DNA from 2 places in the Candidatus Nebulibacter yamunensis genome. Region 1 is predicted to be linked to the other one. Evidence: riboswitches for the same ligand, from Rfam matches in the RefSeq annotation. Region 1 holds a riboswitch; the other holds the start of a gene.
What was found. Region 1 has a riboswitch for cobalamin ahead of M1V25_RS02840 (TonB-dependent receptor). Riboswitches for the same ligand answer to the same signal wherever they lie in the genome.
Positions count from the first base shown of each region.

Region 2: another riboswitch for cobalamin. It lies ahead of nrdA (class 1a ribonucleoside-diphosphate reductase subunit alpha); the one in region 1 lies ahead of M1V25_RS02840 (TonB-dependent receptor).

Region 1 is NZ_JAMBMW010000004.1:2,601-19,139, forward strand. Features, by position in the region: gene M1V25_RS02830 (class I SAM-dependent methyltransferase) at 1-527, shown strand, start outside; gene M1V25_RS02835 (hypothetical protein) at 529-1,170, opposite strand; gene M1V25_RS02840 (TonB-dependent receptor) at 1,177-3,144, opposite strand; cobalamin riboswitch at 3,172-3,357, opposite strand; gene M1V25_RS02845 (hypothetical protein) at 3,538-4,536, shown strand; gene queF (NADPH-dependent 7-cyano-7-deazaguanine reductase QueF) at 4,538-5,362, opposite strand; gene dctA (C4-dicarboxylate transporter DctA) at 5,632-6,888, shown strand; gene secA (preprotein translocase subunit SecA) at 7,058-9,772, opposite strand; gene M1V25_RS02865 (hypothetical protein) at 9,861-10,316, shown strand; gene M1V25_RS02870 (HAD family hydrolase) at 10,300-11,010, shown strand; gene rimI (ribosomal protein S18-alanine N-acetyltransferase) at 11,031-11,516, opposite strand; gene M1V25_RS02880 (hypothetical protein) at 11,482-11,913, opposite strand; gene M1V25_RS02885 (DUF4404 family protein) at 11,922-12,242, opposite strand; gene glsA (glutaminase A) at 12,291-13,526, opposite strand; gene M1V25_RS02895 (NlpC/P60 family protein) at 13,870-14,991, shown strand; gene M1V25_RS02900 (sulfite exporter TauE/SafE family protein) at 15,188-15,964, shown strand; gene M1V25_RS02905 (glutathione peroxidase) at 16,025-16,539, opposite strand, start outside.
Region 2 is NZ_JAMBMW010000002.1:8,904-25,442, forward strand. Features, by position in the region: gene nrdA (class 1a ribonucleoside-diphosphate reductase subunit alpha) at 1-2,099, opposite strand, end outside; cobalamin riboswitch at 2,318-2,535, opposite strand; gene M1V25_RS01075 (thioredoxin domain-containing protein) at 2,799-3,806, opposite strand; gene M1V25_RS01080 (FKBP-type peptidyl-prolyl cis-trans isomerase N-terminal domain-containing protein) at 4,090-4,596, opposite strand; gene rlmD (23S rRNA (uracil(1939)-C(5))-methyltransferase RlmD) at 4,774-6,120, shown strand; gene trpD (anthranilate phosphoribosyltransferase) at 6,147-7,091, shown strand; gene glnA (glutamate--ammonia ligase) at 7,106-8,518, opposite strand; gene M1V25_RS01100 (RNA pyrophosphohydrolase) at 8,670-9,152, shown strand; gene ptsP (phosphoenolpyruvate--protein phosphotransferase) at 9,158-11,419, shown strand; gene M1V25_RS01110 (efflux RND transporter periplasmic adaptor subunit) at 11,501-12,544, shown strand; gene M1V25_RS01115 (efflux RND transporter permease subunit) at 12,549-15,593, shown strand; gene infA (translation initiation factor IF-1) at 15,709-15,927, shown strand; gene rpe (ribulose-phosphate 3-epimerase) at 16,051-16,539, shown strand, end outside.

The DNA of each region.
Region 1 (16,539 bases):
GGTGCTGTTGGTCGGTATTAGATATAGGTTGTGCTGGTGCTAAAACAGCCGCTGCCATAAAGGCGCAAGGCGTGACTGATGTCTGGGCAATCGATCCTAGTCCTTATTTGCTGCAATGTGCAGCTAAGACTTATAAGGACATATACTTTGTTCAAGCAATCGCAGAAGCGCTTCCTTTTTGCACTCGACGCTTTGAAGGGTTAAGTGCATGTTACGTTTTACATGAAATCCCACCAAAATATATTGAAAAGTTGTTGCAAGAAGCCAATAGGGTATTGAAGAAGGGTGGGCTTTTCGTTATTGTTGAGCCATCGCCTGTCCAATATCATCAAAGTTATTGGTCTTTATTCAGAACACATGGCTTTAAAGGAATGTATTTTAGATTGTTATCACAAAAGCTCAACGAACCCTTTGTTAACGCATTTCATACGATGGATTTAGAAAAAATGTTTACAAAAGCAGGCTTCAAAATAATAGAAGATAAAAAAGCGGTGCCACATCGGTTTATAACTACACAAAAAGTATGATTTAAAACACCAACTGAATTGGAATATTTATATTAACATCATCCTTAAAACTTAGTTTTTTTGTATAGCTTTGTTGATGTAAAAAATAGAGAATATATTCCTTAAGCTGATTAGGGGGTGAGGGGCTAAACACAATCGACTTTATCGTACCTGATTTCTCTAGTGTGATGTAAATATCAAACTTGGTACTGTAGTCTGGGTTATGCTGATTTAAAAGCTCAGTCAATGCACTTTGCAAGTGTGACAAGGCTTGTTGTACTTCTCTGGAAGTGCTATAGCTTGTTACTTGTTGAGTAAATTTAGGCGTATCGGTAAGGTCAATATTGTTTTTCTGTTGATTCCCTTTTGTTTCTAAAGGAGTGACAAACTTTGGTTTATTACTAGTTATCACAAGGATGGGTGATTGCTCTACTGTTGAATGTCGTTTTATAAAGTTAAATTTATTTTGAGTAGAGTTTGGTGTGTTTTCAATATTGGTAATGTGTGGTTGGGTAAAATAAACAATATGTGCAGGTATACTTTGTAGGTGATTTGAAAATATAAGCTCTTTATGTATCGGGACAAATATATAGAAATTAATCAAAGTAAGTGTAGCAATAACGACAACGTGTATTAAAAACGAAAAAACTAATGCTTTTTTCATAAAAGGTTACGAAAAAGTGTACTGGATGTTAAGCATTGCTGTTATGCCATTTGCAGGATAATAGCTTAGACGCTTAAAATCAGCAGTGGCAACATAGCTGTAATAAAACTTATTAAATAAGTTATAAATACTTAAGTTAAATTGCCATTGATTGATTTGATACTTAGCGCCAAGGTTGGTAAGAAAGTATCCACTTTGTTTGGCAAGCGTATTGGAATAATCACCATCAGCATATTGAGCACTGAAATACTGCTGTTGCAACCATAACGTCAAATCAGGCATGAGATGCCAATTGCCGTGAATCTCAGCACTAAAAGGAGATTGACCTGGAACGGTATTATTACTGATATCAGTTTTTATATTGTTAGCATGACTAAATGTACCAAATCTAAATGTATTTAAATTAAGCACAAAACTACCGCCGCTACTCAGCATTTGTGACCATCTATAGTCAAGCGAAAATAAATTACCAATCGTTTGAGTAGGTGGAAAATTAATATTGGCACCAAAAGATGAACTTGGATCATTGCCATTATAAGCAATTTGATTGTTAATTAGCATCCAATAAGTACTATTCTTGAGTTCAAGTTTGTTGTTTTTATATTGATTATCTATTTGATAAATCCAAGCAGTTTGTGGATCCAATCCAAAATTTGAAGTTAAACCAGGTGTAAGGTTAGACTGATCGATAAAAGGTAACTGATAAGCATAAGATATAGATGCACGCGTATTAAAGCTTGTTGCCCAGTTGTATTGCAAATACAACTCTCCCGCACCGATATTAATAATCTGTGAGCCGTGACTGGCAGATAAGATAAGGTCTCCTTGTGTATAGCTATGTTCATAACGACCACCCACACCTGTTTGCCACTTTAGATTTAGTTTTAGATCTGCTTGGTTAAAAATAGCGACATTTGTTTGTCTAGAGTCTGAAATAGTCGAGCTTTGCTTAAACGTTTGATAGTTGAACTCAGAACCTGTAATATTTTTTAACCAATTGTTTTGATAAGTAATGCTAGGACGCAGATAAAAAAGACTACTGTTTTGTTTCGATGAACCATAGCCTGGATTGGCAAAAATCACATTTGCCCATTGTTGTTGATATTGTGATTGTAAGTTAAAGATGAATTCTTGATTAATTTTTTGAGTTAAGCCTAGCTGGCTATTAATAGTGTGATTGATATATTTTTGTCTGCCAGAAGAACTTGCTTGCCAAGGATCTTGATCGCTTTCTAATTGAGATAGACCACCTGGGAAATGCAGATATTGATAACTATCACTAAAATTAAAGCGTAATTGTTGAGTGTTTGTTTGATGTAGTAATGTAAAATCAATATTATTGTTGTTATTGCGTGAATAATCGCGATAGTTATCCAAACTTTCTGTATTGGTGATCAATTGAAAAGCCCAGGTTTTTTGCTGATCTAATAGTTGATTTACAAAAAGATTGACTCCACCTCCTAGTGGATAACTTGTACTCATGCCAATCAAATATTGATTGTAATCAATAAATTTTTGTTTGATCGCGATTGTACCACCTAATCCCATTGAGCCATATAATACACTGCTTGCAGTTGGATTGATGTCGATGGTTTCTATGCTATTGGCTGGAACAAGCGAGGTATTTTGCGCTTGACTATTAAATTGATTCAATGACATCCCGTTTAACAACACCGTTGCACGTTGCCCTTTAAGATAATATGTAGGATTAGCGCCACTGCTTATTCTAGTTTCTACCCATGCGTTTTGTTTAAGCATATTGTCGATAATTTGATTGCCATAGCTTGGAAATAACTCAACGGCAATTGGATTGGTTGCTTTGAGATCACTCGTGTGTGCTTGAGTCCCTTGTTTGTTATAGTGAATAACGATAGTTGGTAGTGTATAGTGAGCACTTTCTTGTGAATTATCTGCACAAGCAAAATGTGTCATCGCGAAGCTCAAGCTGATTACGATGTAAATCTGTTTTTTCATTTTATCCTCTTTTTCGTTTATATCCCCGTAAACATTTAGACATAGGCAGATTTTCGGACTTAACCATAACTGTTTCACTCTTTAACTTATTAGTAAGTGATGCAAGATCTTCTAGTATCTTTTAAATACACTGGTTTACCGTTGCGGGTACAGTATTGGTCTTTCACCAATTTCCCTTTTAACGCACTGCGCACCTAAGTCAGTTGGTGATACTAGAGGGATTTATGGCAAATGGGAATATACCAATGCTAAAAATTAGCAAAACTTATCTGCAAGCCTTTTCAATCAGCTGAGTCATTACAAAACATCATCTAAACGTTGAATCTAAGACAAGAGCATTGAAATGTCACATAGGCTAAAATACGATGTTAAAAAACAAAAGGAAATAAAATTATGATGATAAAAAAACTAATAATCTCTACCTTCACTATTACTACACTGTTATCTTCAGTCAGTTTTGCTTCTACCGAAATTAAAAGTAACGCCAACGTTAACGATCCTCACTATGTAGGATATTTTTTCGATGACATTCTCTTTGAAGATATGTTTAATGAAAATATTGATGCTATCATGGCATTCAAAAAAGATTTTTCTGAAAATTTAGATAAAGCAATAACAGGTGATCATTTTGCAAGACAATATATTGAACATCAACTGCAAGAAATACAAAAGTTAGCTAAGACTGATAAAGCCCTATCTCAATGGATTTCACAAACTTTATATAGCAAATATCCAATGGCATTTTGCAAATCACTTTCCTTAGCACGTTTCTCCTATTTAGACACACAGCTTCAAATGAACCTTTTGATTCAACCATCAGACGGGCTTGTAAGAAAGGCTTATAATGAATTGATTACGCAAATTTTTACGCGTGAGTTTCAAGATAGCTATAAAGCGATCCATTATCAAGGTGAAATATTACCACAAGAATTAATTCAACAAGCTATTAGCGCGCGCAGTGCTGTTAAATCTGCTATGCGTACTTTGACTTCCTATTTGGGAATGGTTGCAATCTACGCAACCAACTTATATAACTATCAGTCATTACATGGACCATATACAACATTTGAATGGTCATGTGAGTCAGGATATTTATGTCAGATTGACAGTTTTAATGATAAAACATTAAGTGAAGATAAAGCCTATAGCGCCTTAAAAACAGATGGTGCGTATTTAGGTTTAAAAGGCAATGAGATGGGAGAAAAGATCAAGTTTGCAAAGGCAATAAATGATATTTGTCAATCAGGTAAAAAAGTATATCCTGAAGGTTTATCTGATAATTCATATCAATTATGCGAACATGAGTCATGTAAAATCGCTTACCAGATTGAAGAATACTCAAACGTTCCTTGTCAGCCTAAATTAAGAGAATATCAAAGATCTGATCTTTGACTTACTGTCTTGCTAAACGCAATGTTTTCAATTTCTCAGCAAGAGTAAAGTTACTACGAAGCGGATTAATGTCCAATCCACCTCGACGACTATAGCGTGCATAAACCATAAGCTTTTCAGGTTTACAGTTTTGCATAATGTCATTGTAAATTCGCTCTACACATTGCTCGTGAAACTCATTATGGTTACGAAATGAGATTATGTATTTTAACAAGCCAACCTTATCAATTTTTGCTCCTTGATACTCAATTAACACACTACCCCAATCTGGTTGAAACGTTACAAGACAATTTGACTTTAATAAATCACTACTCAGACATTCGTGAACAATCACTTTTGGATTAACTGACAAAAAATTAGGATTAGTAATATATTCTGTAATTTCAACATCTAGCTCATCCAATGATTCTGCCTCAAACATTGGAGTCACTTGGATAGGGTAGTCTGTCAAGCAATACAATGTCACTTTTACTGTACCATTTGCAGCTTTTTCTAAATCCTCTTGCATTGTTTTGATTACAATTTCATCATCGGCAAAACGGCTATTGTTAAATGAATTTAAATACAATTTAAAGCTCTTTGACTCAATCAAACATTGCGATAAGGCATCAATTTCAAATATCGCAATACGGACTTGTGGTTTACCTTTAAGATTAAGCCATGAAACCTCAAACGCTGTCCAGATATCCACCCCACTAAAGGTTGGCTTAGCTGTTATCCCCAGCTCTTGACGCTTAATTGTACGAGGAATAGGAAAGAGTAAGGTTGGATCATATTCTGTTTTATATTCTGATTTTTTACCAAGTTCAGATAATACTAAATTCATTTCATCATCCTCTTACAACTAATCAGGTTTAAACACTCTACCATAACAAATAATATAATACTAAGCACACACTTAACCAACGTTCACCCTCTTTTTCCGAAACTTGTTGTCATCTTACTAAACACGTTAAAATTATATTCATCAATCTACATATTCAAAGTAATAATGGCAAAAAAATTTAATGATTTTGATGCTTTAAATTGCAAACAATTGACTCAATTGCAATTTTGATACATATTTACACATAAAATAAAAACAATGGGGAACACATGCGTATTTTTAAACATCTTTATATTCAAGTTATTATAGGTATCGGTATCGGAGTAATACTCGGGGCGATTGAGCCAGCCTTTGCAATTGCATTAAAGCCATTTGCAGATGTTTTTATTAAACTTATTAAAGTGCTTATCGCACCAATTATTTTTTTAACTATTGTTTCTGGTATTACTGCAATGAAAAGCTTAAAAGCAGTTGGAAAAATTGGTGGTGCAGCATTGGTATACTTTATCATCACAACGACAGCTGCTCTTGCAATTGGTCTGATTGTTGCCAACCTTTTTCCTATAGGATCAAACATGAACATTGATCCAAATAGTCTAGACATGCATTCAGCTCAAGCATATATTGGACAAGCAAAGCAAATGGATAGTATTTCTGGTTTTCTTTTAAATATCATCCCACATACTTTTTTCAGTGCTTTTAGTGACGGAGAAATTTTACAAGTACTATTTATTGCTATTCTTTTTTCCACTGGTTTACTCATGTATGGTGAAAAAGGACAACCCATTTTAGAAGGTGTTCAACATTTATCCAAAGTATTTTTCAAAATCATCCATAGCATCATGTACTATGCCCCTTTAGCTGCCTGTGCTGCTATGGCTTACACCATTGGTAAATATGGCTTACATACATTAGTTGGTTTACTAGGTTTACTCATGTGCTTTTATCTTACCTGCCTTATTTTTCTCTTTGTAGTGCTTGGTTTGATTTTGCACTTTTATTGCAAGGTTAATATTTTTAAAGTCATTCGTTACATTAAAACTGAAATTCTAATCGTTTTAGGAACTTCATCCTCAGAAACGGTCTTACCCAACCTAATTGAAAAGTTAACCAAGCTTGGTTGTGATAAAAGCATCGTTGGTCTTGTTATTCCAACAGGATATTCATTTAACCTTGATGGTACAGCAATTTATTTATCACTTGCGGCAATTTTTATCGCACAAGCCTTAAATGTACATTTAAGTTTTGAGCAGCAATTATTTATGTTAGTGGTCATGTTAATTAGTTCTAAAGGTGCTGCCGGGGTGACCGGTAGTGGTTTCGTTATTCTTGCTAGCACGCTTGCCGCACTTGGAACGGTTCCTGTTGCAGGAATTGTAATCATACTTGGGATAGATCGTTTTATGTCAGAAGGTCGATCCATTACCAACATGATTGGCAACACAATTGCCACTATTATCATTGCCAAATGGAATAAACAATTAGATCTTCAAAAACTCTATACAACGTTACAATTTAAAAAATGAGTGTTCAAATTTTCATACCGTCACCCATTCGTGCCTTCAAATCAAGAAAAATGCTTTGCCATATTCCTTAAAATTATGGCCTGACAAAGTATTAACCCCTACATTGAGTCAAATTTAGCAATCCTCGTAGCTTGCTGCAAAAAATATAGTCCTACTAAGATCTAAGGATCTAAGCTAACGCACCATGACATTGTTTATATTTTTTACCTGAACCACATGGGCATGGATCATTACGTTTGACTTTAGGTGTTTCGCGCACAAATGGTTGATGTGCACGATGTGCTGTCTCTTCATCGTGTCTTGATGAGCTACCACCTGCCAATACATCTTCATGTTGTGCTTCGATATTTTTAATCGAACTCTTCCATTCTTGTTCCATTTTTTGCGCTTCTTCTGGCGCTTGGATTCGAATCTTCGCTAAGTTAGAAATAACTTCATATTTAAAGTTATCAAGCATGCTCGAAAAAAGCTCAAATGACTCTTTTTTGTATTCATTTTTAGGATCTTTTTGTGCATAACCACGCAGATTAATACTGTTGCGTAAATGATCCATCGCATTTAAATGCTCACGCCAATGGCTATCAAGTGCCTGCATCAAACTGACTTTCTCAAAGTGACGAATTGCGGTTAAGTCTAAGTTTTGTGTTTTATTTTGTGTTTTATGCTGATATTCATCAACGATTGCTTTAACGACAATTTCCTTTAAGTGCTCATCAGTTAAATGATCATCCTCTGCTAATATCCTACGCAAGTTAATTGAAATAGCAAAATCATTTAATAATACTGTTTCCAAACCTTCCAAATCCCACTGATCTTCTATCGATCTTGCTGGCACGTGGTCATGAAATAACTTTTCTGCTACATCATAGCGCATACTGTTAATAATGGCAGAAACATCTTCTCTACTTAGAAGCTCTTCACGCTGTTTATAAATCACCATTCTTTGTTCATTAGCAACATTGTCATATTCAAGCAGGTTCTTACGAATGTCAAAATGGTATTGCTCAACCTTTGATTGCGCTTTAGCAATAAAACGCGTCATCATTCCAAATTGAATCGACTCTCCCCCTGCCAATGCTTTTTTCATTCTATTAGCTAAAGATTCAGAGGCAAAAATGCGTAGTAAATTATCATCCATAGATAAATAAAAACGACTCTCACCTGGATCACCTTGGCGACCTGACCGCCCTCTTAATTGATTATCCACCCTACGTGAATCATGTCTCTCAGAACCTAAAATACACAACCCACCTGCCTCAATGACTTGCAGGTTACGTTTTTTCCAATCTTCTTTAATCTTAGCAATTTGCTCGACCGTAGGCGCTTCTAGTGCCGCAATTTCTGCTTCCCAGTTCCCACCTAAAATAATATCAGTACCTCGACCTGCCATGTTAGTTGCAATTGTAACGTTCCCTGGATAACCTGCTTGAGCGATGATTGCCGCTTCCCTTGCATGCTGCTTGGCATTTAATACTTCATGCTTTATTTTCTTTTTACGCAGTAACGTTGATAAAATTTCAGATGTGTCAATCGATGCTGTACCAACAAGAACCGGTTGACCTTTTTCAACACGCGTTTTGATATCTTCAACAATTGCTTTAAATTTATCTTTTTGGTCACCAAAAATACGATCATGATGATCTTCACGCTTAGGTGGACGGTTTGTTGGAATCACTACAACTTCTAAACCATAGATCTCGTGAAATTCAAAGGCCTCAGTATCTGCCGTTCCCGTCATACCAGACAGTTTATTATATAATTTGAAGAAATTTTGAAAAGTAATGGAAGCTAAGGTTTGGTTTTCACTTTGTACCTTGACAGCTTCTTTAGCTTCAATTGCTTGGTGTAAACCATCTGACCAGCGACGACCTTCCATGGCTCGTCCAGTATTCTCATCAATAATAATCACTTCCTGATCACGAATAATATAATCAACATTCTTCTGATACAAGTTATGCGCACGTAAACACGCATTTAAATAGTGCATTTTGGTGACATGCTGAGGTGAATATAAGTTATCACTCTCATTTAAAATGCCTTCACGCATCAATGCTTCTTCAATTTTTGTATGACCTTGATCTGTCAAATAAGCTTGTTTAGATTTTTCATCTAGATAAAAATCCCCATCATTTGCTTCCGAGTTTGTTTGCTTGGTCAAAGTTGGTACTAAGCGATTAAATAATAAATACATATCTGAGCTATCTTCTGATGCTCCAGAAATAATCAAAGGCGTTCTGGCTTCATCAATTAAGATCGAATCGACTTCATCAATAATGACAAAATTGCGACTTCTTTGTACTTGATCTTGTTTGCTAAAAGCCATGTTGTCACGCAAATAATCAAAGCCAAACTCGTTGTTAGTACCATAGGTGATATCACAAGCATAAGCTGCTCTGCGTTGATCTGGTGATAAATTAGCAATGATGATACCTGTCGTTAAACCTAAAAAACTGTATATTTTCCCCATAAGCTCAGCATCGCGCGAAGCTAAGTAATCATTAACAGTGATCACATGCACGCCATTACCTGTTAATGCGTTTAAATAAGCTGGCAACGTCGCAACAAGCGTCTTACCTTCACCAGTACGCATTTCGGCGATCTTACCAGAGTGTAACACCATCCCACCAATAAGTTGTACGTCATAATGGCGCATACCTTTAACGCGTTTTGCTGCTTCTCTAACAACCGCAAATGCCTCTGGTAACAGCTGTTCTAAAGTATTGCCGTTTTTTAAACGCTCTTTAAATTCATTCGTTTTTGCTTGTAATTCAGCATCGGTAAACTTTTCAATTTCAGATTCTAAGGCATTGATTTTATCAACCGTTTTTCGCATTTTTTTAATTAAACGGTCATTACGGCTACCAAATAGTTTTTTTATAATCATCTATCTTCCAAACGATGGGTTGGTTTCCACTTAACTGGTTTTGGATTATACTGCAACTTATTCCATAACAAAAGCTAAGTGCGTCAAAATGATCCGTAAGACAAACTACTCAGTTGATGAGCTTTTTACTGTCAAAAAGTCAACTCTTCTGCACTCAATAAAAAAACAGCACGATATCGCTCAAACGACTCAACAAACGTTGCTCAATTTTAATATTCCCTATTTCAACCACACCAAAGTGTGCTTTTACAATGGTACTAAACTTGTGTTAAAAACGGATATTCCAGAATTGCTTTCTAAATTTCGAGAACTTAAAAAAGAGCTCATTACATTGTTAAAGACAAGTGACTACTTTAATCGCCTTGAAAGACTGGAGCTCATTCTTGAATTCAATCTCTTAGGTAACCAAAAAGATCATCATGCCAAGTCTGCACCACAAAGTGCACAAACGGCTTTTAAACACTTAGCAGACCAAATAAATAATGATCAAATCAAGCACTCCATTCACACCTTTCTTAAAAAACACTATGATCAAAACAACTAAACAGTTTTCCTATCTTTTTTTTGACCTTGATGGCACGTTGATCAATAGCGTTAAAGACATCACCTATGCTTTAAACAAAATGCGCGCTCATTTCAACTTAACGGCCATTACTGATACAACAACGGCAAGTATCATTGGCAAAGGTTTTCCCACGACAACCCAAAAAGTGCTTGCACTTGATCTGCCCGAAGATAAAGTTAAACGTTATGCTAAAGAAGCGCTTGATTTAACACTAAAATACTATGAACTTACAATGGGAGAACACACTTATATCTACCCTGGCGTTATTGAAACCTTAGATATATTTAAATCACAAAATATCCCTATGGCAGTTGTTACCAACAAAGAACAAGCACACGCTATCAAAATTTTGTCGTATTTAAATTTAATGCCCTATTTTGATTGCATCGCTGGAGGAGACACGACAGCGTTTTACAAACCTCATCCTGCACCTTTAGCCTATGCGTGCAATAAACTTCACGCTACAATTGAACAGAGTCTTATGATTGGTGATTCGTTAAATGATTATTTATGTGCCAAAGTGCTTGGTATGAGCTGTATTTTAATCAGTCATGGCTATGCCAATGGTGTAAATTTACATAAGTTAGGTGCTTTAAACGTCATCGAACAATTCGTAGAATTAAAGCAATATGCCAAACAATGCTCGAACTCCTTAAACTACAATTCAAAATAGTGTGATATGCCATCCTTCACTTACCTAAAATAGTGAGATGATTCTTTTGGCTGTAAAGTAGCTTGTAAAACAAGTGCATCTTCTTGTTTGTCACCAACTTGGTAATAGTTTTTACGTACCGAGATTTGCTCAAAACCATATTTTTTATAAATACTAATTGCAGGAATATTACTGACCCCCACCTCTAAAAATAACTTTTCAATCTTCTTATACGCCAAATGATTCATTAAATATGCCAACAATTTTTGTCCAAAACCTTGGTGTTGATAGATTTTGGCTACTGAGAAATTTAAAATCTCAGCTTCATCAAAAATAGCCGAGACAACCACAAAGGCAATTAAGCGATCATTAGGGTCCAACAATCCCCAGGTTTCAGTATGTGCGGATAAGATACTGTCTTTCATTAGTGAAGCCGACCATGGATGATCAAATACTTCACGCTCAATATCCATCATCTGAGGCAGGTAATTTTCACTTAGTGGTAAAATCTGATACTGCGTAGACATGGATCATAGCCTGTTTTTTTATATTAGCGCTTGTGAGTTTATCGATTGGGATTTTAAAACTTCTGTAATCATATGTTCCACCCAACTCCTCTATCATCAAACGTTCATCATAAATAATAATTCCATTAGATGCCATTATTTTTTTTATATCAAGCGTTGAATATTCGTGGTACTGAATCTTTTTGTGCTTAAACATAGCACTTAGAAAACATGCCAGTACTTTTTTATGCTGAAGTGTTGATAGAATAACATCTACTAAATGTGTATCTATAACGATCGAATCAAAATTCTTATTATTATCTATACACTCAATAATTGTTTGTTGCTTATGCTTATAACACCATAAATCGATATCTAAATACTGTAAAATTACTTTTTGCCTACTATCAATCATCATGAACTATTTTAAATCCCAATACTTGATAACAAGTTACAGATCGAACGTATGGTATCTGTAAGTCGTGGGTGAGTAATTTCGTATTCCATAACTACTTGTTCAAGATCACTAAAATCAGCCTCTTTTGGATCTTGCAACTTACTCATTTCAATTTTCTGTTTTGTTAGCTTTGCAATTTCAATCGCTTGTGCTTGTTGATCTTTTGGAAAAGTTGCAAGTTCGCTTTGTAATTGGTCCAAAAGCTCAGATAGCGCTTCTGTATCGACAAAATTTAACTTACCCGTATTTTGTAACAGTTGTTTGATCTGAGCGATAGTATCTTTAAGCATAGTTATTCTCCTTGAATATCTTGAGACCCTTATTCTAGGAACAAACCCTTACTTTGACAATTGGATTGGTTGTAATAAATTGATTTTGTTTGGACAAAACAAAATGCTGTCATAATTATGAATACTATAATGTTCAACTAATTGTTCACAAACAGCAATTGCACGCACTGAGTTGCCATGATTATCTAAACGTGGTGAATATATTGCAATTCCCATCACATCTGGTACCACAACATAAATCCCACCTGAAACACCACTTTTAGCAGGAAGTCCAATAGAAAATGCCCACTCACCTGAATAATCATACATTCCACAAGAATACATAAGCGATAAGCAATGCTTAATCGTTTCTGGTCTAAAGACTTCTTTTTGCGTTAAAGGGTTAGTACCAGCATTGGCAAAACTTGCCGCAATGATAGCTAACAGTTCGCTATTAAGCTCAATTGAGCAAGCTTGAAAGTATAGGTTAAGCGTTTGATGTAAGTCCGTATTTTTAGGAAAGGCATGATGTTCGCGCATGAAATAACCTAAGGCATAGTTACGATCCGCTGTGTCTTTTTCCGAATTATAAACCGCATTGTTAAAAGTAATCTTGTTGCTGTCACTTAATACATAAAGTGCCTGCATAATATGATTAAAACGCCCAGCAGGTGACAACTTACGCTTAATCATAGCACATGACATAATCGCTCCAGCATTAATCATCGGATTATGAGGCAATCCTTTATCATTCAAAGTCAATTCATTGAAATTTTTACCACTGGGTTCTCTACCAACATGCTTATGCACAGATTGAAGCCCATTTTCTTCTAAATTGAGTGCATACAATACCGGTTTAACCATCGATTGCATACAAAAGCGGGTCTTATAGTCTCCTATGCTAAATTGCTGACCATCTACTGTACACACTGAAATAGAAAACTGTTCAGGATTAACTTTTTTAAGTTCTGGAATATAACTTGCTACTTTGCCTTTTTTGTTGGTTATAATCGTATTATAAATTTCTTGTAGTCTTTCACAAAAAGTTGAAAAATCAGGTATAACAAGCATTTTTGAGAATAACTTAGTATAAAAATCTCTATCTTCATATTGCATGAGTTCTTCAAATTGAAGTGATGTTAATTGCGACTCATGTAAGTTTTCAAGCTTTGTTATTAAGGTTTTTGTCTTGTTATTTTCACGACTAAAGCCTTGCGACTTCAGATAATCAATAATTGCTTTGCCAGTAGCAACGTTATTACAAGAGTTTAAAACTAATTGGTAAAGGTCACAGCATATAGTCATATGGCTTACATTTACTACGTAGAAATGTACTTTATTGTAGAGTAAAGGATTGCGGCTTGAAAGCCAAAGTCATTATTTTCTGCGTTTACTAAAAAAGAGCCAAGCAAATTTGTAACGATATGCTGACGAGGCAGACAACTTGAACAAAATTTATATTGCTGAAGGATAACTGATTTGATTTTGTACATCCATATACAGAATCTATTATGAGATCTTAACCACTATGACAAGATAGATACCATAATTAGATACAATTAGTTATAGAATGTTAATACAAAATATACTGCATTCTGCGTTATATTCCACGCTAGGTAATGGAATAGAGATTGATTATGAATATAAAATGAGATATAGATATCTATTTGCCACATTAGCCCTATCAATCTTGATATGTGTAAATAGTGTGCAAAACTCACCCTTGTCTGATTATACAGATCACCCAGTACTATCAAATGCACTTCGATTAAAGGAAATTGCAGATACCGAAAACCTGCATGATTTTAACTTCCTTAAGGATCTCTCAAAAGATTATGATTGCCATAATTACACTGTAGTACTAAAAACCATTGAAAAAATTAAAGCGGATAACTACTGGTTAAAACAAGTGTATCAACATGTTGATTTCCCTTATGAAAATATATCGTTGAAAGATATTAGAAAATATATTGGTTATGATAATTACAAAGGTATTTTTGATGATGCAATTGATCTTTTGAACTCTACTTGCACCAACGACAGCGTTTACAGCACCAACTTGCTGAAAACGTCACCTAAAGTTTTTCTGGTAAGCAAAGTCACCATGATTTATATGGTCTTTGAATTGTCTGAAAATATCTCAGATATCTTTCAATCCTTAAACTTGTCCTACCCTATTACGATTAAATCTAATGCTTTAAAAAAATTATTACATCCAGTTGCACTTTACGATCACAAAAAACACCAATTTAACCTTCTTAATAGTGGCTATGTCTGGGGAGGTAATTTCAAGGATGAAAATAATTTCAAAGGAACAGATTGTTCTGGTTTTGTTCAATATAGTACACAAAGCCAAGTTAATCGCATGATAACAAAAATGCTCGAACTATCATGGAAAAAACAAGTTTACGGTCTAAACGTTGATGAAAAAATACAATACACTCAACTACAAAGCTGGTCAAATGTAGATATTTTAGATCAGGAGCTTGAAGCGAAAAATATCACTGAAAACACATTTGCCTCCGAGATTAAGTTAGGTGATTTGATTGCCATTCCTGGGCATGTCATGATTGCTATGGATTATCCTGTTAGTGCCAACAATACACTGTCAATTATTCATTGTACGCGCAAAGAAGACGACAGCCAAAATGGTATTAACATTGCTGAGTGGAGCTGGTCACACGGCAATGATAACGTGTGGATATTGCGTCCACGCATCAATACAAATGCTAGTATAATTAACTCTAACTCCACCAAGACAGAATTATGATAGGAGAGTTAAACCATAGATTAATGAGGTTAATAAGAGAAACAATGAATTGATTGTATTATAAACATTTAAACTGAGTTGACGTTAAGTAAAAATTTTTTAAAAAAACAAACTTTAGAATCGTGTAGTTAAGTATCATTTTATATTTATATTTTATATAATTGCACCCTCTTTTATCACCTGAGTATAGGGCAAAATGTTAATCATCTGCGCAATTATTATGGGCTTTTTGGCAAGCTGTTTATCTAGTATTTTTGGTGGTGGGTTTGGATTATTATCCGTCCCTGCTATTTTTTGGATGATAAATCATTTTTTCCCAGAGACACCACATGTCATGCAAATGACAATTGCAACTGGCACGTTATGTGCTATCCCATTGGGTGTAATTGCAACTTACAAGCAAATTAGATATAAAAATTTTGATTTAAAACTATACAAAAGCATTATCATCGTTATGACGATTGGTGCACTTATTGGTGCTTATCTTGCAACTATTATTGATAGTCACTCTCTAAAATACATTTTTGGTATCATCGTGTTACTTACCGCAATTTGGCTATTAATATTCAAAGCATCTAAACCCAGAAAAAAAACTATTTCCAAACCGTTATTTAAAAGCTTATCGAGTATAGTAGGTGGAATTTCAACGCTCACAGGAGTATCAGTTTTCAGTGTTCCTTTTTTTATTCTCTGCGGCATTGAAATCAAAAAAGCAATTGGCACATCAACTGCAATTGTTTTTACCTATACTACTATTGCAGGAATGTGGATGATATGCTTAGGAATACCTGTTATGGGTATCAATTGGCATAACCTTGGTTACGCCAACTTACCGATTTTTTTCTCGGCATTCATTCCTTGTATCTTAGGTGGCTTAGTAGGTGCTAAATTGGTACATGTTTTACCAAGTCATTTTTTGAAAAGGATTTTTATTGTAATGATGTTTATTGTCTCTATTTTAATGCTGTTATAAAACATATCCATCACAAACCATTTTGTGATCGGCATAAACTAATCTCAATGGGCTATGATTTTATTTAAAATATGCTTCTAATTGATCTGCTCCACCAATATGCTGACCATCAATATAAATTTGAGGCACCGTCTGCTTGCCTGTGACTGCTCTTAATGAGCGAACAGACGCACTCTCACCAAGAACGATTTCTTCAAACAACATACCTTTTTCAGTCAATAATTTTTTTGCTCTAGCACAGTGTGGGCAGCCAGGTTTTGTAAAAATAGTTACTTCTTTTGGCAAGCTTTCATTAGGTGAAATGTATTTTAACATTGTATCAGCATCCGAAACTTCAAATGGATCGCCTGGCTTACTTGGTTCAATAAACATCTTATTGATTACCCCATTTTTTACTAGCATAGAATATCTCCATGAGCGTTTACCAAAGCCCAAATCATGCTTATCTACCAACAAACCCATCTTTTCAGTGAACTCCCCATTTCCATCTGGAATAAAGCGGATATTTTCTGCTTTTTGATCTTTTTTCCACGCATTCATAACAAAGGTGTCATTAACAGACAGACACACAATTG
Region 2 (16,539 bases), on a different contig from region 1:
ATAGGGTCATAGTTGGTGTTTGCAGAAATTGATTGATCAATAAATTTCTGAATAATAGCGCAAATTTTTAAATAGCCTGAATTGTTTGGAATTTGCCATAAAAGTTCATAATTGTATCTATATCGCTTAATGTCAGGAACGACTTGTTTCAATACACCATCTTTACTTTGTTTAATTGAAACTAGTCCGCGCGGTGGCTCAATACCATTGGTAGCGTTTGAAATTTGAGAAGAAGTTTCAGATGGCATGATAGCACTTAAAGTTGAGTTGCGAAGACCGTATTTTTTAATATTCTTTCTCAATGTTTCCCAGTCTAGTTGTAAAGGATAAGAAGAAAACTGGTCAATGGTTTTTTTGTAATGATCAATAGGTAAGAGTCCTTGAGCATAAGTTGTCTCATGGAACCATTCGCAAGGTGATTTTTCTTTAGCGAGGTTATTCGATGCTTTAAGTAAGTAATACTGAATCGCTTCAAAAGCCTTATGTGCAATCTCATTAGCGCTGCCATCACTATAACGCACGTTATTTTTTGCTAAGAAATAAGCAAAGTTAATGACCCCCACGCCTAAACTACGTCTAGCCTTGGCGGGAATTTCAGCACTAGTCAGAGGATAGTTTTGGTAATCCAACAAATTATCAAGTGCTTTTACAATAAGCTCCGCTAAATACTCAAGCTCATCTAAAGATGTTAAAGCCCCAAGGTTAAAGGCAGAAAGTGTACAAAGGGCAATTTCACCCTTATCATCAGAAATATTGACCAAGGGTTTAGTAGGCAGTGTGATTTCCATACACAAATTAGATTGCTTAATAGGTGCAAGTTTACTATTAAATGCGGAATGTGTATTGCTATGGTCAACATTCTGAATATAAATGCGACCAGTTTGCGCACGTTCTTGCATTAAGATGGAAAAAAGCTCAGTAGCTTTAATTGTCTTTTTGCGAATGCTTGGATCATCTTCATAAGCGCCATATAATCTTTCAAACTCATCTTGATCAGCAAAAAAAGCTTCGTATAAGCCAGGCACATCTGCGGGACTAAACAGCGTGATATTTTGCTGATTGATTAAGCGTTGATACATCAGTCTATTGATCTGTACACCATAATCTAGATGGCGAATACGATTATCTTCAACACCACGATTATTTTTAAGCACAAGTAAAGATTCTGCTTCTAAGTGCCAAATAGGATAAAAAAGCGTTGCAGCACCTCCCCTTACACCACCTTGCGAACAAGATTTAACGGCTGTTTGAAAATATTTATAAAAAGGAATACAACCCGTGTGGAGGGCTTCCCCTTTTCGGATTTCACTTCCCAAGGCTCGAATCTTTCCAGCATTAATACCAATACCCGCACGTTGAGAAACGTATTTTACAGTCGCCGAAGCAGAAGCATTGATCGAATCTAGACTGTCATCCGTGTCAATTAATACACATGAGCTAAATTGTCTAGTTGGTGTCCTAACGCCCGCCATGATTGGTGTTGGTAGTGAAAGTTTAAATTGGCTAATTGCATCATAAAAATCAAGCACGTAACGCATGCGAATGGTTTTGTCATGCTTTGAGAATAAACAGGCACTTACGAGCATGTAAAGCATTTGGGGTGTTTCGTAGATTTCACCACTAACTCGATTTTGTACCAAGTATTTGCCTTGCATTTGATTCACCGCAGCATAGGTGAAATTCATATCACGCCAGTGGTCAATATGCTTATTCATTTGATCAAATTCAGCTTTACTATAATCCTCAAGCAAATGAGAATCATATTTTTTTGCCTTAACTAATTTTTTAACATGATCATAAATATGAGGTGGCTCAAATTCGCCATAAGCAAGTTTGCGTAAATGAAAAATAGCAAGACGTGCTGCCATATATTGGTAATCAGGAGTATTTTCAGAAATTAAATCAGCAGCACTTTTAACAATGATTGCTTGAATATCCGATGTTTTCATCCCTTCATAAAGTTGAATATGGGAATTAATTTCAACTTGAGAAACCGACACATCTTCCAAGCCTTCGGCAGCCCAAGTTAATACACGATGAATCTTATCTAGATCAACCGCTTCAAGTTTACCATTTCTTTTAGTAACGTTAACGTTCATTGCTTTGTTTCCTTATCATGGTAGTGTGTTTAATGTAATACATAACATCAAATTATCAATCTGGGTAAAAACAAAAGACCACATAGAAGGAATATAAAACGCAGACTCAACTTTAGAAGTTGAATCATTGTAACTAAATAAATATTAACCTCTGTGTCTGCTTCATCCCACGAAAGCTGTTTTACACAATTGATACCCGTAACAAGAAAATCACATTGGGTATCTATCAACTAATGGCAGGTATTCGGGCTTTATGGACACGTTGTTGTATTGACAACACCTACTCAACACAGCTTCCCAGTTTACACCAGTGCTTTTTTATTTATGCAAATCTAAATAAACGTGTTTTTCGTTTCCAATTACCGCTGCGGGTCAGCTCTGGATTTTCACCAGATTCCCTCTTGGTAACGATATAAAAATAAGTTGACTCAATCTCTTTGCCTCTTCTTTTGTAGTAAAGATCTCACCGTTTTTCAGTGAGCGTGAAGGGAAGTAAAGGAGCAATTTATTTTTTTGTTACTTGAGTTGAAATGCAAAAGCATCACAAACCAATTAGCATAAGTGAGAATTATTTTAACTGAAAATAAGAAAAAATACGATCTATTTTTCCACTTGATAGGTCAAGCAGTAAGTAAGATTTTGTGGGGACGGTTAATTTTAGAACTGTGCTTAATGAGTTCATTTAAACTTGCGAGCTTTTTATTTTCCTTGTGCTTTGTTGATTGCATCTTGGATGGTTGCTTGAGGTGCAAAGCCTGGAATAACCGTTGTATTATTAGTTGTTGCTCCTATTAATGGGATCACGATAATAGCAGGTGTGCCTTGAATGCCAAGTTTATCAAAACCAAGCTTCATGTCTGCTGCGATGTTATCGGTAACTTTTTTCTCTTTAATTAGACTTTCGGCTTTGGCGACATCAATGCCTAATTTTTTGGCAACATCATTAATATCTTTAATGCTTAGCTTGCCTTCATCAATCCCTTTTGCAAATACAGCATTGTGATATTTTAGGTACCCTTCAGAGCCATTTAAGATATAGGCAGCAATACCCATTTCAGCTGCATATTGAGAAGCTTCCCAACGCTGACCGAAAATTGGGAATTCTTTGAAAATGTATTTCACATTTGGATTGGCATCCATGACTTTTTCCATTATTGGCGCTATTTTGTGACAATATACACATTGATAGTCAAAGAATTGAATGACTGCCACTTTGGCATCTTTGGGACCAACTGTTGGTGTTTGTTCATTAGAGAGGAGGGCTTTGGCGTTTTCAATGACAGATTTAACTTGTTTTGCTTCTTGTGTTAGCATTAAACTTTTTTGGAAAGTCTGCATAATGTCTTGCATTTGCTCTGGGTTAAATTTACCAGCTTGACCTGATATACCTGCTTTGAATCCTGTTAATATTGCAGTATTGTCAAGGCTTGCGCCTTGCGCTTTTAATTGAGCTGTGACATTTCCAGCAACGCTATAGCCAAGTGTATAGCTTACGTTTTGGAGAAGTTCTTGCTCATTATTGGCGCTGATAGATGGTTTAGCGATTGCTTCTTTAGGTTCGGCTACAACTTGTGTTTCTACACTTTTAGTCACTTCTTTAGAAGCTTTGTTGTTACCATTTGATTCTGATTTGGAACAGCCAGCTAATGCAGTTGCAAGTAAGGCTGAGCCAAAAGCTCCAATTAAAATTTTTTTAGATATATTCATTTTTGATGAAACTCCATATTTTATTTGTTTAACTGTATCGGCAAAGACTATAACAGAGTCATTGCTAAAATGAAAAAGATTCATGCTGATTATTTGGCGTTACACATATTGCTCTATGGATCAGTTTTTGTCATATATATCTTGAAATCAAGGTGACATAATTATCTAGTGGAGAAGTTGATTATCTCAAATTTAATTTTAAGGTTTAAATAAAAAATTTAAATAAACTTAGCTAATACCCATCTATAAATAAAGTATCAAAGGAAAAATAAAACCATTATTCTTAATTGTTATTGTTTGTTGTATCAGCTGCTTCTTTTGTGCTATCAACAGAAGGTTGGACACTTATTGCTGCGTGTTCAGCATTGTTAGTAGTTGCTTTAAAGTTAGCTTCAGATTCTGTCTTGGTTTTAGCAGCTTCTGCTTCAGCTGCTTCTTCATCTGCCTTCATTTTAGCTTCCATTTCTTTTTGGAAAGCCTGCATAGATTGCTCCATTTGCTCTTGAGTGAGTTTCGGCTTATTACCTTTAATACCCGCAGTGAAACCTTGTTCTAAGTTGTCAATATCAAGTGTTACATTTTGTTGGTGTAATTGCTCAGTCATGTTTTTACCAATTGAATAGCCAATAGTATAACTTGCATCGGCCACATTATCCTGACTTACTGTGTTTGTAACAACAGTAGGTTTAGCAACAGCTGTTTCTTTTATCACATCAGCATCAGCAAATGCGCTAGATATAAGTACACTACTTACTAATAATGATAAGGTGATTTTGGCTAATTTTTTCATAATAACTCCAGTTGATTGATTACCTAATTTAAACAAAACCACTTTAGCTTAAACATGGGTTAGCAAAAGAACAAGCCTTTTACAGTGAAAAGAAGTAAAAACGTCAAAAAACAATGACATTTTATATCCAATCGTTAAACTAAGCGATACCTTAAAAATTTCCTTAATATTTAATAAATGATCAAAAATAATAAAAAAAGTGTCCCTGAGGGGGTGTTCCGTACAGTTATCAGTAGTATGTCGCACGAAGGGCGTGGCATTGCTAAAATCAATGGAAAAACCACTTTTATCCCCTTCGTATTAACAGGAGAGGAGATCGAATTTGAATATAGCAAGTGCAAGTTAAGCTATGATGAAGGCAAACTTGTGCGTGTGCTTAATGCCAGTAGTGAACGCGTAACTCCACCTTGCCAATATTTTGAAATATGTGGTGGATGTACCTTTCAACATATTTCTCCTGATGCGCAAATTCGCTTTAAAGAACAAACGTTGTTAAGTCACTTTAAGCATTTTGGTGCTGGCTTAGTCCCTAAAGAAATATTATTGCCGTTAAGATCGGCTTCATCAGAGGCTTACCGTACAAAAGCAAGACTAGGTGTGCGTTATGTACATAAAAAAAACAAAGTGTTAGTTGGTTTTCGAGAGCGTGATGGACGTTTTTTAGCAGACATTGATTCATGTCAAGTACTTCATCAAGACATTGGGCATAATTTAACAATACTGCAAAATTTCATCCAAGACTTGTCAATTTATCGCGAAATCCCACAGATTGAAGTGGCGGTGGATGAAAAAGTAACAGCACTTATTATTCGACATTTAGCACCCTTTAGTGATGAGGATCTAACTAAAATAACTGTATTTGCTCAAGTACATCATTTTTGGATTTATTTACAGGCTAAGGGACCAGATACGGTCACTCGATTCTATCCCATGGTAGATCAAGAGCCCATTGAAATGTCATATCGGCTTAATGACTATGATTTGAATATTTATTTTGCTCCAAATGATTTTACTCAGGTGAATCAGGATATTAATAATAAAATGCTAAAACAGGCATTAGAGTTACTTGATGTAAATAAGGATGATGTAGTGCTGGATCTATTTTGCGGCTTAGGAAATTTTAGTTTGCCATTGGCAACAAAAGCCAAATATGTGGTTGGTATTGAAGGCGATTTAGAAATGACGCAGCGTGCTAAAATCAATGCCAATAAAAATGGTTTAGAAAATATAGCATTTTATCCTGGCAATTTATTTGAAGATATTTCTAAACGTCCATGGATTTTGGAGAACCGCTTTAACAAACTGTTATTAGATCCACCACGAGCAGGTGCTGAAATGGTTTGCAGGCAAATTGATAAAATTAATCCTAAGCGAATCGTATATGTGTCATGTGATCCGGCAACACTGGCACGTGATGCAGGTATTTTAGTAAATGAGAAACGTTATAAGCTATTATCTGCCGGTGTCATGGATATGTTTCCACATACAACTCATGTGGAATCAATAGCAGTGTTTGGAAAATAATATAATTTTAAGAGAAGGGAATTACCGTGAACGTCAGTGAGTTAGTCAAGACACTTGTGAATGACGACACAAGTGAAGACCAGCAATATGAAATCATTAAACAGATTGATAAAGAAGTTTATCAAGAACAAACCTTGTTCTCATTAGTACAAGCGTTTTTAGAGTATAGTATTGCGATTGAGAATCCTTTTTTAGATACACTTGATATTGTTGGTACCGGAGGGGATGGTTGCAGGACGTTAAATTATTCGACTTTAAGTGCATTTGTTGTGCATAAGCTTGGCGCTAAACTGGCTAAACATGGTAATCGTTCAACTACTTCAAAATGTGGAAGTTTTGATTTATTACATAAATTAAATATAAAATTACCACAAACAGCGGATGAAGCATTTAGACTTTTACAACAAACAGGCATAGTATTTTTATTTGCTCCATTTTTTCACCCAATTTTTGCTAAGGTCTCTAACGTACGTAAACGTTTTGCAGAGCAAGGAAAGCGCACCTTTTTTAATGTGCTTGGACCATTATTAAATCCAATGCGTGTTAAACGCATTGTTGTTGGTGTTTATGACGAACGCTTGTTGAAACCGTATTTGTATGCTTTAAAGAATCAGGGTGTCACTCATGCTTATATTGTATATGGTGACGGGATGGATGAGTTCTCCGTTTGTGGGGTGAATAAAGTCATTCAAATCCATAATGATACTATTACAGAGTTTAGCCTTCATCCAGAGCAAGTGGGCTTTATGCGTAGTAAGCTGGAATATCTAGAGGTAGGAAATTTGTATCAAAACTTGGAAGAGTCCAAAGCACTATTTAATAATGAAATTTTAGGTGTGAAGCAAGATACTTTAGTTATAAATGCAGCTGCAGCTAGGCATGTGGCTTGTGGCTTTGAAGGCATGCTTATTGATCATGTGAAAGTGATCAAAGATGCTTTGCAAAAAGGGGTTTTTGCAAAGCTAATTTAGAGGGTGCTATTTATCTATAAACTATAATACATTTGAAATTCAACTGGATGTGGAGTCATATTGAGTTTTTGCACTTCTTCCATTTTAAGATCGATATAAGCATCAATCATGTCATTTGAAAAGACGCCACCTGCAGTTAAAAATTCGCGATCATGATCTAAAGCGTGAAGCGCTTCCTCAAGAGAGTTTGCTACAGTAGGGATATCAACAAGTTCTTCTGGTGGTAGATCATAAAGATTTTTATCCATAGCATCACCTGGATGAATTTTATTCTTAATACCATCTATGCCAGCCATAACCATTGCAGAGAAAGCAAGATATGGGTTGGCGGTTGGATCGCTAAAGCGCACTTCAATACGTCTGGCTTTTTCGCTGCTGACAAACGGAATTCTGATAGATGCTGAGCGATTTCGTGCTGAGTAGGCAAGTAATACAGGTGCTTCAAACCCAGGAACTAGGCGCTTATAGCTATTAGTAGCAGGGTTGCAAAACGCATTAAGTGCTTTGGCATGTTTAATAATGCCACCGATGTAATAAAGTGCCTCTTCTGATAGACCTGCATAACAGTTACCAGCAAAAAGGTTTTTGCCATTTTTAGATAAAGATTGGTGGACGTGCATGCCAGAGCCGTTATCACCTGGAATAGGTTTTGGCATGAACGTTGCACTCTTACCATAAGCATTTGCAACGTTGTGAACAACGTATTTAAAGGTTTGAATCTGGTCAGCTTTGTCAGTTAGAGTTGAGAATTTTGTGCCGATTTCACACTGACCAGCTGTTGCGACTTCATGGTGATGTACCTCTACTTCTTGCCCTAGCTCTTCCAAAATAAGGCACATTTCAGAGCGAATATCCTGTAATGAATCAACTGGTGGTACCGGGAAATAGCCACCTTTGACACCTGGTGTGTGACCATTATTGTGACCATTCTTGGGCTGATTTGTATTCCAGGCTGCTTCGCTACTAATGATTTTGTATTCAGCACCTTCCATATCTGCTTTATAAGTGACATTATCAAAAATAAAAAATTCAGGTTCAGGTCCTAATAAAACGATGTCCGCAAGACCAGTTGATTTAAGATAGGTTTCACATTTTTTGGCAATTGAGCGGGGATCGCGATCATAAGCTTGCATGGTTGCGGGGTCTAGAATATCACATCGAATGATGAGAGTTGGCGCTTCAAAAAATGGATCCACTAACATTTTAGCCGCATCGGGCATTAAAATCATGTCTGATTCATTAATCCCTTTCCAACCTTCAATAGATGAACCATCAAACATCTTGCCATCGTTGAAAAAATCTTCATCAATGGCGCGAACAGGTATCGTTACATGCTGTTCTTTCCCTTTAGTATCAGTAAAACGTAAATCAACAAATTCGATTTCATTTTCATCGACTATTGATTTAAAAGTTGCAAAGTCGGACATGCTTTTGACTCCTTGAGAATTAGGGTTAGAGGTTATTCATCGAAAACGAATTCTATCAGATTTTTTATAAAATTTAGCAAGATTTTCAAGGAAAAGTTGCAATCTTTACGGTATGCTAAAGCTCAAGGTAATACTAGATTTGGAAATGATCGTGATAGATCAAGAGGGTTTCAGAGCAAATGTGGCGGTCATCATTGTTAATGATCAAAACAAGGTATTCTGGGGTCGCAGAGTAAATCAAAGTTCGTGGCAATTTCCGCAAGGCGGTTTAAATTCAGGGGAAACACCAATTGAAGGAATGTATCGTGAGTTAAAAGAAGAGGTGGGTTTGATGCCGTATGATGTCGAGGTGATTGCAGCAACACAGACATGGTTGCGCTATCGATTGCCAAGATTTTTAATAAGAAGAAACTGCCCTTTATGTATCGGGCAAAAGCAAAAATGGTTTTTGCTTAGATTAAAGTCACCAGATAGTGCGGTTAATCTCAACGCAAACAATAAACCAGAATTTGATGATTGGCGGTGGGTGAATTACTGGTATCCTGTGGATAAAGTTGTCGCTTTTAAGCGTAAAGTGTACCAAAAAGCATTGGAGCACTTTTCCCCACTCGTTGAAAATCAATCTAGTGAGTAATGTATATGTTCTGGCAACCTTTGGTCAAAATCATAGACCTTAAACATGAACTTGATGTTGTGTTGTCAATCTTTGTTAAAGAAGCATCTAAGCTTTTAGCAGTTGATGCGTGTAGTGTCTTTGTACTGGAAGACAGTGATCACGTCTATACGCTTTGTGCTTCAACACTTGTGCCAACGATAAGGTCAGGTATGATATATATCAATGTTAAGGATGACTTGATTGGTAGGGTCGCCTTGCGTGAAGAAGCACTTGTCGTGACAGATATGTCAAAAGAAAAAAGATATAGCGTTTTGCAAACTTTATCTCGTAATAAATACCATTCATTGTTGGCTGCACCAGTCATTTATAAGGGTGAAGTGATTGCTATTATTGTTTTTCAAATACGCGATAAAAATAAAATTACGGAATCGTTGCAAACAGATGTGGCGACGCTTTGTGCAAATTTATCATTGCCGCTCAATCGTGCCATTCATGTTGAGGATGTATCTGATCAAATTGAAGAACAACCCCTAAGTCCACTCTTTTTTGATGGTATTAGTGCAAATGAAGGAGTGCAAAAAGGAGTCGCTTTTGCACGTTATAACATTACTGATATCGAAGAGATTCCGGATAAAGAAACACAATCGGAGGATGAAGAAGCTCTGTTTATTTCAGCTGTAAAAGAGGTAAAGGAGCATCTACAAGAAATGTTGCAAAGAATTACATTGTTAGCAGGAAATGACGAGGCTGTACTCTTTGAAGCTTATTTGCAAATGATCGATAGCAGTCGCTTTTATGACGGTATTCTAACTTATATTCGCCAAGGAGTCTGGCTGCAAAGTGCAATAAAAAAAGTCGTTTTAGAGCAAGCAACTCTTTTTGAGCAAATGGATGAGCCTTATTTTGCTGAGCGAGCAAGTGACATACGTGACTTGGGTAAACGTATTTTGCTGGCACTAGAAGATAGAACACTAAAAAAAAGTCATTATCCCGTTGACACTGTGTTGATAGCGAGTGAGATTACAGCATCAATGATTGCTGAAGTGCCAAAAGGTAGATTAAAGGCAATCGTTGCCGAGCATGGTTCTTCCTATTCTCATGCTGCTATTTTGGCAAAAGCATTATCTATTCCTTTTGTTACAGGGATTAAAGCTTTACCGATAAACTTTATCGATGGCAAAGATGTCATCGTAGATGCTTATGTTGGGCGTGTATATGTACAGCCAGCTCGAGGCTTAAAAGCTGCATATGAGCGATTAATTAAACATGAATCGCAAAAGGCAGTAGAGCTACAAGCACTTAAGGACTTACCCAGTACAACACTTGATGGGTATGTGGTCGAGTTAAAGGCTAACGTTGGCTTGATTGCGGACTTAGATCGTGCACTTAGCCAAGGTGCGGCAACGATTGGACTATATCGCTCTGAAATTCCATTTATGATTAGAGAGCGCTTCCCAGGGGAAGATGAGCAGCGGATTATTTACCAGCAAATCCTATCGACGTTCCCAGATAAACCTGTGGTGCTACGCTTATTAGATGTGGGAGCAGATAAAACCTTGCCATATTTTTATGAACAAGAGCAAAATCCAGCATTGGGTTGGCGTGGTATCCGAATGATGTTGGATCAATCTAACTTATTTTTAATGCAAGTCAAAGCGATGCTTAAAGCAAGCAGCAAATATAATAACTTGCAGATATTACTACCAATGATTACGACTATTGAGGAAGTAAAAGAATCTAAAAAACTTATTCGTCAAGCTTACAAAGAAGTTATCGAAGAAGGTTTTGATATTAAGTTGCCAGAGATTGGAATGATGATTGAAGTGCCTGCTACCATTATGGAAATTGAGCGCTTGTTGCCATTGGTTGATTTTGTTTCAGTTGGTTCTAATGATTTAACTCAATATATTCTTGCAATTGATCGAACCAATGAAAAGGTATCTACGCTTTATGATCAGCTACATCCAGCGATGATAAAAGTGCTTTATTATCTCGTTAGAATGGCCAAAAAGCACAATAAACAAATTTCATTATGTGGTGAGTTAGGAGGTAATCCATTAGCAACGGCGCTCTTAATCGGGATGGGGTTTGATAACTTAAGTATGAATGCAGCCGTGATATTAAAAGTGAAACATGTATTGCGAAACGTTGCCAAAAAACAATGTAAAAATGTACTCAAGCAAGTATTAAAACTCGCTACTACGGAAGAGGTCCACACTTACTTAGAAAATTTTCTAGTTGAAAATGATTTAGGTGGATTAATCCGTGCCGGAATTAATCATTAATATCTTTTTAAAACAAATTCTTGTGTTATATCTGAATATCATTTAGCTTTGTTGAGCATATATCGTATTGGTTTCATGAAGATGAAAAAACATATAGTTTTTGGTTTAATAACGTTGAGTTTAGCAATTAGTGTTATTTATTTTTTATTTTTAGGGTCAGGGAAGAAAACGGGAAGTTTTAATGTGGGACCAACGGTCATTGAAGTTGCAACAGTAACTAAGCAAAATATTCCTTTAACTGTTAAAGCAACAGGACAGCTGATTGCACCAAATACTGTCACACTAAAGGCACAAATTGCGGGGGTGGTTGAAAAAATCTACTTTACTAGTGGTCAATATGTTAAAGCTGGAGAGTTGTTGATGACACTAGATGATACCCAGCAAATGGCAGATGTAAATTCAACTTTAGCTGATTATACAAAAGCAGAAGCACAATACAACCGAACATCCACTTTATTTAAAGACAACAACGCTGTATCACAAAGCGAGCTGGATAGTGCTAAAGCTGATTATATGCAAACAAAGGCTAAATACGATGCAGCACTCTATCGACTATCAAATACTAAGATTGTCGCACCTTTTACGGGGTTTTTAACTTTGACTACTTTAGCTAAGGGAAGTTATGTTTCAGCAGGAGACACTTTGGTTACCTTAGTTGATAAGGAAAATCTTGAGTTGCAATATGCTTTACCAGAGTCCTATGCTAAAAGCATTGCATTGGGACAAGTAGTTGCTTTTAGAGTGGATGCTTTTCCAGGTCAAATATTCCATGCTAAGGCTGATTACATTTCACCGAATGTATCAGATGACAATTTGACTTTTACCATGCGTGCAGCTTTTGATAATAGTAATAATGTACTAACCCCTGGTATGAGTGTATATGTATCACAAGTTTTAAAAGCTGATAATTTAGTTTTGGCTGTACCAGAAAGTGCATTAAGTGCACAAAGTGGGGGATTTATTGTTTATGTGGTGGAGGATGGAAAAGCAAAGGCGTTACCTGTAGAAATAGGACAAATCAATAAAGGGTACGTTGGGGTTTTGTCAGGACTAAAGCAGGGGCAGCAGGTGATTGTTTCAGCAGAGGGAAGCATCTCTGATGGTATCGCAGTAAAGGTGGAATAATAAGATGAAACTACCTGAAATTTGTATCAAGCGCCCAGTTTTATCTTTTGTATTAAATGCAATTTTAGTGCTGTGTGGCTTACTAAGTTTTGGTTATGTTAAGCTGCAGTTTGAGCCTACGATATTTAAACCTGCGCTTATGATTGTAACTAATTATTCAGGAGCCAGCGCTGATGTGGTACAAAAAGATGTGACACAACAACTGGTTGCAGCAATCTCAGGGACTGAAAACCTAAGCTATATCGAGGCCATTTCTAGACAAGGGCAAAGCCAAATTAAACTTAACTTTGGTAATATTGATCAAGAGAAGTTTATTACTGCACAATCTGAAGTGATGCGCGATATTGCGGGGGTAAATTTACCACAAAATGTGAAAACACCACAAATTAAGCAGCGTGGTAGTGGCAGTCAAGTAATGTTGATTGGCTTTCAAGATGCTGACCGCTCGACGGAAAGTCTAACTTCATATATTAATGACTCAATAATTAAGCAGTTATCACAGATCCAGGGTGTGGGTGATGTCCAAGTTTATTCTGACAGTTCGGCATTGAGAATTGAGCTTGACCCTAAGGCTATGGCACTTCTTAAAGTATCTGCAATTGACGTTGTTAATAAGCTTGAACAATTAAATCGCAACATCTCAGCAGGACAGCTGATTACCGCCAACAATACTTATACGATTAATGTTGATAGTGCCTTTAATAGTATTGATAAATTTGAGAATTTAATTATTGCTAAACGTAATGGGAAACTTATTTATTTAAAGCAAATTGCAAAGGTTTATCTGGGCAGTTTATCGTTGGCAAACGCTTCTATTAGCATTATTGATGGTAAACCTGGGGTGGTGGTGAATGTTTCTCAAACCAGCGATGCCAATCCAATTGAAGTCGCAAATGCAGTAACGAAAGCTGTACAACAAATACAAGGTTCGTTACCACCTGGGATGAAAGCAGAAATATTATTCAATATTGCGACTTCACTTAAGGCTTCTCTGTATGAGGTGATTAAAACTATTGTTGAAGCCATTATTTTAGTGTCTTTTATTTCTTTGTTATTTTTAGGGCGTTTTCGTGCAGCTTTAGTTCCGATTGTGACGTTACCTGTATGCTTAATTGGTGTGTTTGTTATCATCTGGCCGCTTGGTTTTAGCATTAATATGATGACGTTATTAGCGTTGGTATTGGCTGTTGGGCTTGTGGTTGATGATGCTATTGTAGTCTTAGAAAACTGCTATCGTTACATGCAAAAAGGATATGACGCTTTTAATGCAGCAATTTTAGGTAGTAAAGAAATTGGTTTTGCTATTATTGGTATGACAATTACATTAGTTGCAGTTTATATTCCGATTGCATTCATGAATGATAAATCAGCGGTTTTCTTTCGTGAATTTGCCTTTACGCTTGCAGCTAGTGTTTTAATTTCAGGTTTTGTGGCATTGACTTTGTCACCAACGATGTGTGCGTATACTTTAGGAAAAGCCAAGGAAAGTCGCTATGAACAAAAAGTAGCTCGTTTGTTTGCTTATACAGAAAAAATGTATAAAAAGTCACTAGAATTGATATTGCAAGTGCGATTATGGCTGATAGTTATTTTTATCATCCTTATTATTGCAGGGGTTGGGTTGTTTCGATCAATACCAACGGCATTACAGCCACAGGACACGGTTGGTGTGGTGGGAGTCAACATTACTGGGCAAAGTAATGCAAGTTCTGACTTTATCATGCAGAAATTAGATGAAATTCAGGATAGGTTGTCAAACAAAGTATTTAAGCATTCGTTTGGCTTTGTTGACACTGAAAGTGGTCAAACTTCTGGGTTTTCTATGAACATTTTAAATCAAGACCAAGTAACAAATGCCTATAAAATTGCTAAAGAATTAAACTCAATTATCAAAGAAACAAAAGGTGTTCAAGGCAGTAGTTGGGTGTTTCCATTATCAGGGAAAAGCCAATTTGGTGCAGGGGATATCCAAATGTATTTACTGAGCATGGATGATTATCAAACACTATACAAAAAGGCAGAAAGCTTAGTGTCAGTGTTGAAAAAACTCCCAAGCATTTCTTACGTTAGTATCGCCAGTTCTGCAGACAGTGGTCAGTTTACTATGGATATCAATTACACAAATGCTATGCTTTTAGACGTTGATCCAGCAAATATTCAGACGATATTGAACATTATGTTTGGGGGTTGGCAGTTATCAAGAGATTATGAAACTGGAGGTGAGAGTTTTCCAATTTTTGTCCAGTTGGCTAAAAAAGACTTAAAAAGTTTTAGTGTATTAAATCACTTGTATATTAAAACTGATACTGACGCATGGGTACAACTAGGACGTTTAGTGAATATTAAACCAGTCGTTAAAATCCCTTATTTAACAACCTATAATCAACTTCACGCAATGGAGGTAGATGTCGATTTAGCACCCAATGCTTCAATGGGGCAAGTGATTGAGGAAATTAGATCTATAACTCAACAACTTCTACCTGGCACAAGCTTAGCTTTTAAAGGCGATGCTAAAGATATGTTAGAGGGTAATAACAGCATGATTATTATTTTCATAGCTGGGTTGTTGTTTGTTTATCTCGTGTTGGCAGCACTTTTTGAGAGTTTTATTGATCCATTTATTATTCTATTAACTGTACCATTGTGTGTGATTGGCGCACTTGTTGGTCTGAAATTAATAGGAGGAACACTCAATATTTATACCGATATTGGACTAATTACCTTGATTGGACTTGTGTCAAAACATGGGGTGTTAATCGTTCAGTTTTCTAATGAATTGCTAACAAAGGGAGTAAGTTTACAAGAAGCAGTAATAAGAGGAGCAGCAACGCGTTTGCGGCCAATATTGATGACTTCGGCAACCATGATTTTGGGTGCTATTCCACTTTTACTTAGTACAGGTGTTGGTGAGTATGCGCGTCAGCAAATCGGAATGGTAATTGTAGCTGGTTTGTTGCTTGGTTCTATTTTTTCATTGTTTATTGTGCCAGTTGCTTATCAACTATTAAAGTCTTTCAGGTATGGTAATAAGAAGTCGATAATAACTTAATTTTCGCAAGTAGTTGAATATTTCTAAAAAATAAGGCATGATTCACACGCTTATTTAATTTGAGTTAATTTATAGACTCGAAGCTTTTAAAAAAACAAAGAGAAAAAATCAAATAATGGCAAAAGAAGATTGTATTGAATTAGAAGGCACGGTTGTTGAAATGCTGCCAAACACAATGTTTCGTGTTGAGCTTGAGAACGGTCACATTGTTACAGCTCACATTTCGGGTAAGATGCGCAAAAATTACATTCGTATTTTAACAGGTGACAAAGTTACCGTTGAAATGACACCTTATGATTTAACCAAAGGTCGTATTAAGTTTCGTAATAAATAAGTCTTTCTGTATATTCTGCATATTCTGCAAATTATCTGAAAAATTAAGTAAAATTGTGTTATCTGAATAAATCTAATTTCTGTATGATGTCTTAAGGTTTTAAGAAAATAAAGACTCTACGTTATGTCATATCAAATCAATCCATCGATATTATCTGCAAATTTGGCACACTTGGGCGATGATGTAAGAGCTGTGTTAAAAGCAGGAGCAAACAATATCCACTTTGATGTGATGGATAACCATTATGTGCCAAATTTAACTTTTGGAGCAATGATTTTGAAGGCATTGCGGGAGGATGGCATTAGTGTCGGTATGGATGTCCATTTAATGGTGGAGCCAGTTGATGATTTAATTGAAAGCTTTGCCCAAGCAGGCGCAACAAGTATTGTATTCCATCCAGAGGCCTCAAGACATGTTGATAGAAGTCTCAGTTTAATTCAATCTTTTGGCATTGAGGCTGGTTTAGCATTAAATCCGGCAACATCAATTACAATTTGTGATTACCTTATTGATAAGCTTGATCGACTACTTATTATGACAGTCAACCCTGGGTTTGGTGGTCAAATCTTTATTCCTGCTATGTATCATAAGATCAAACAGGTTTCACAGTGG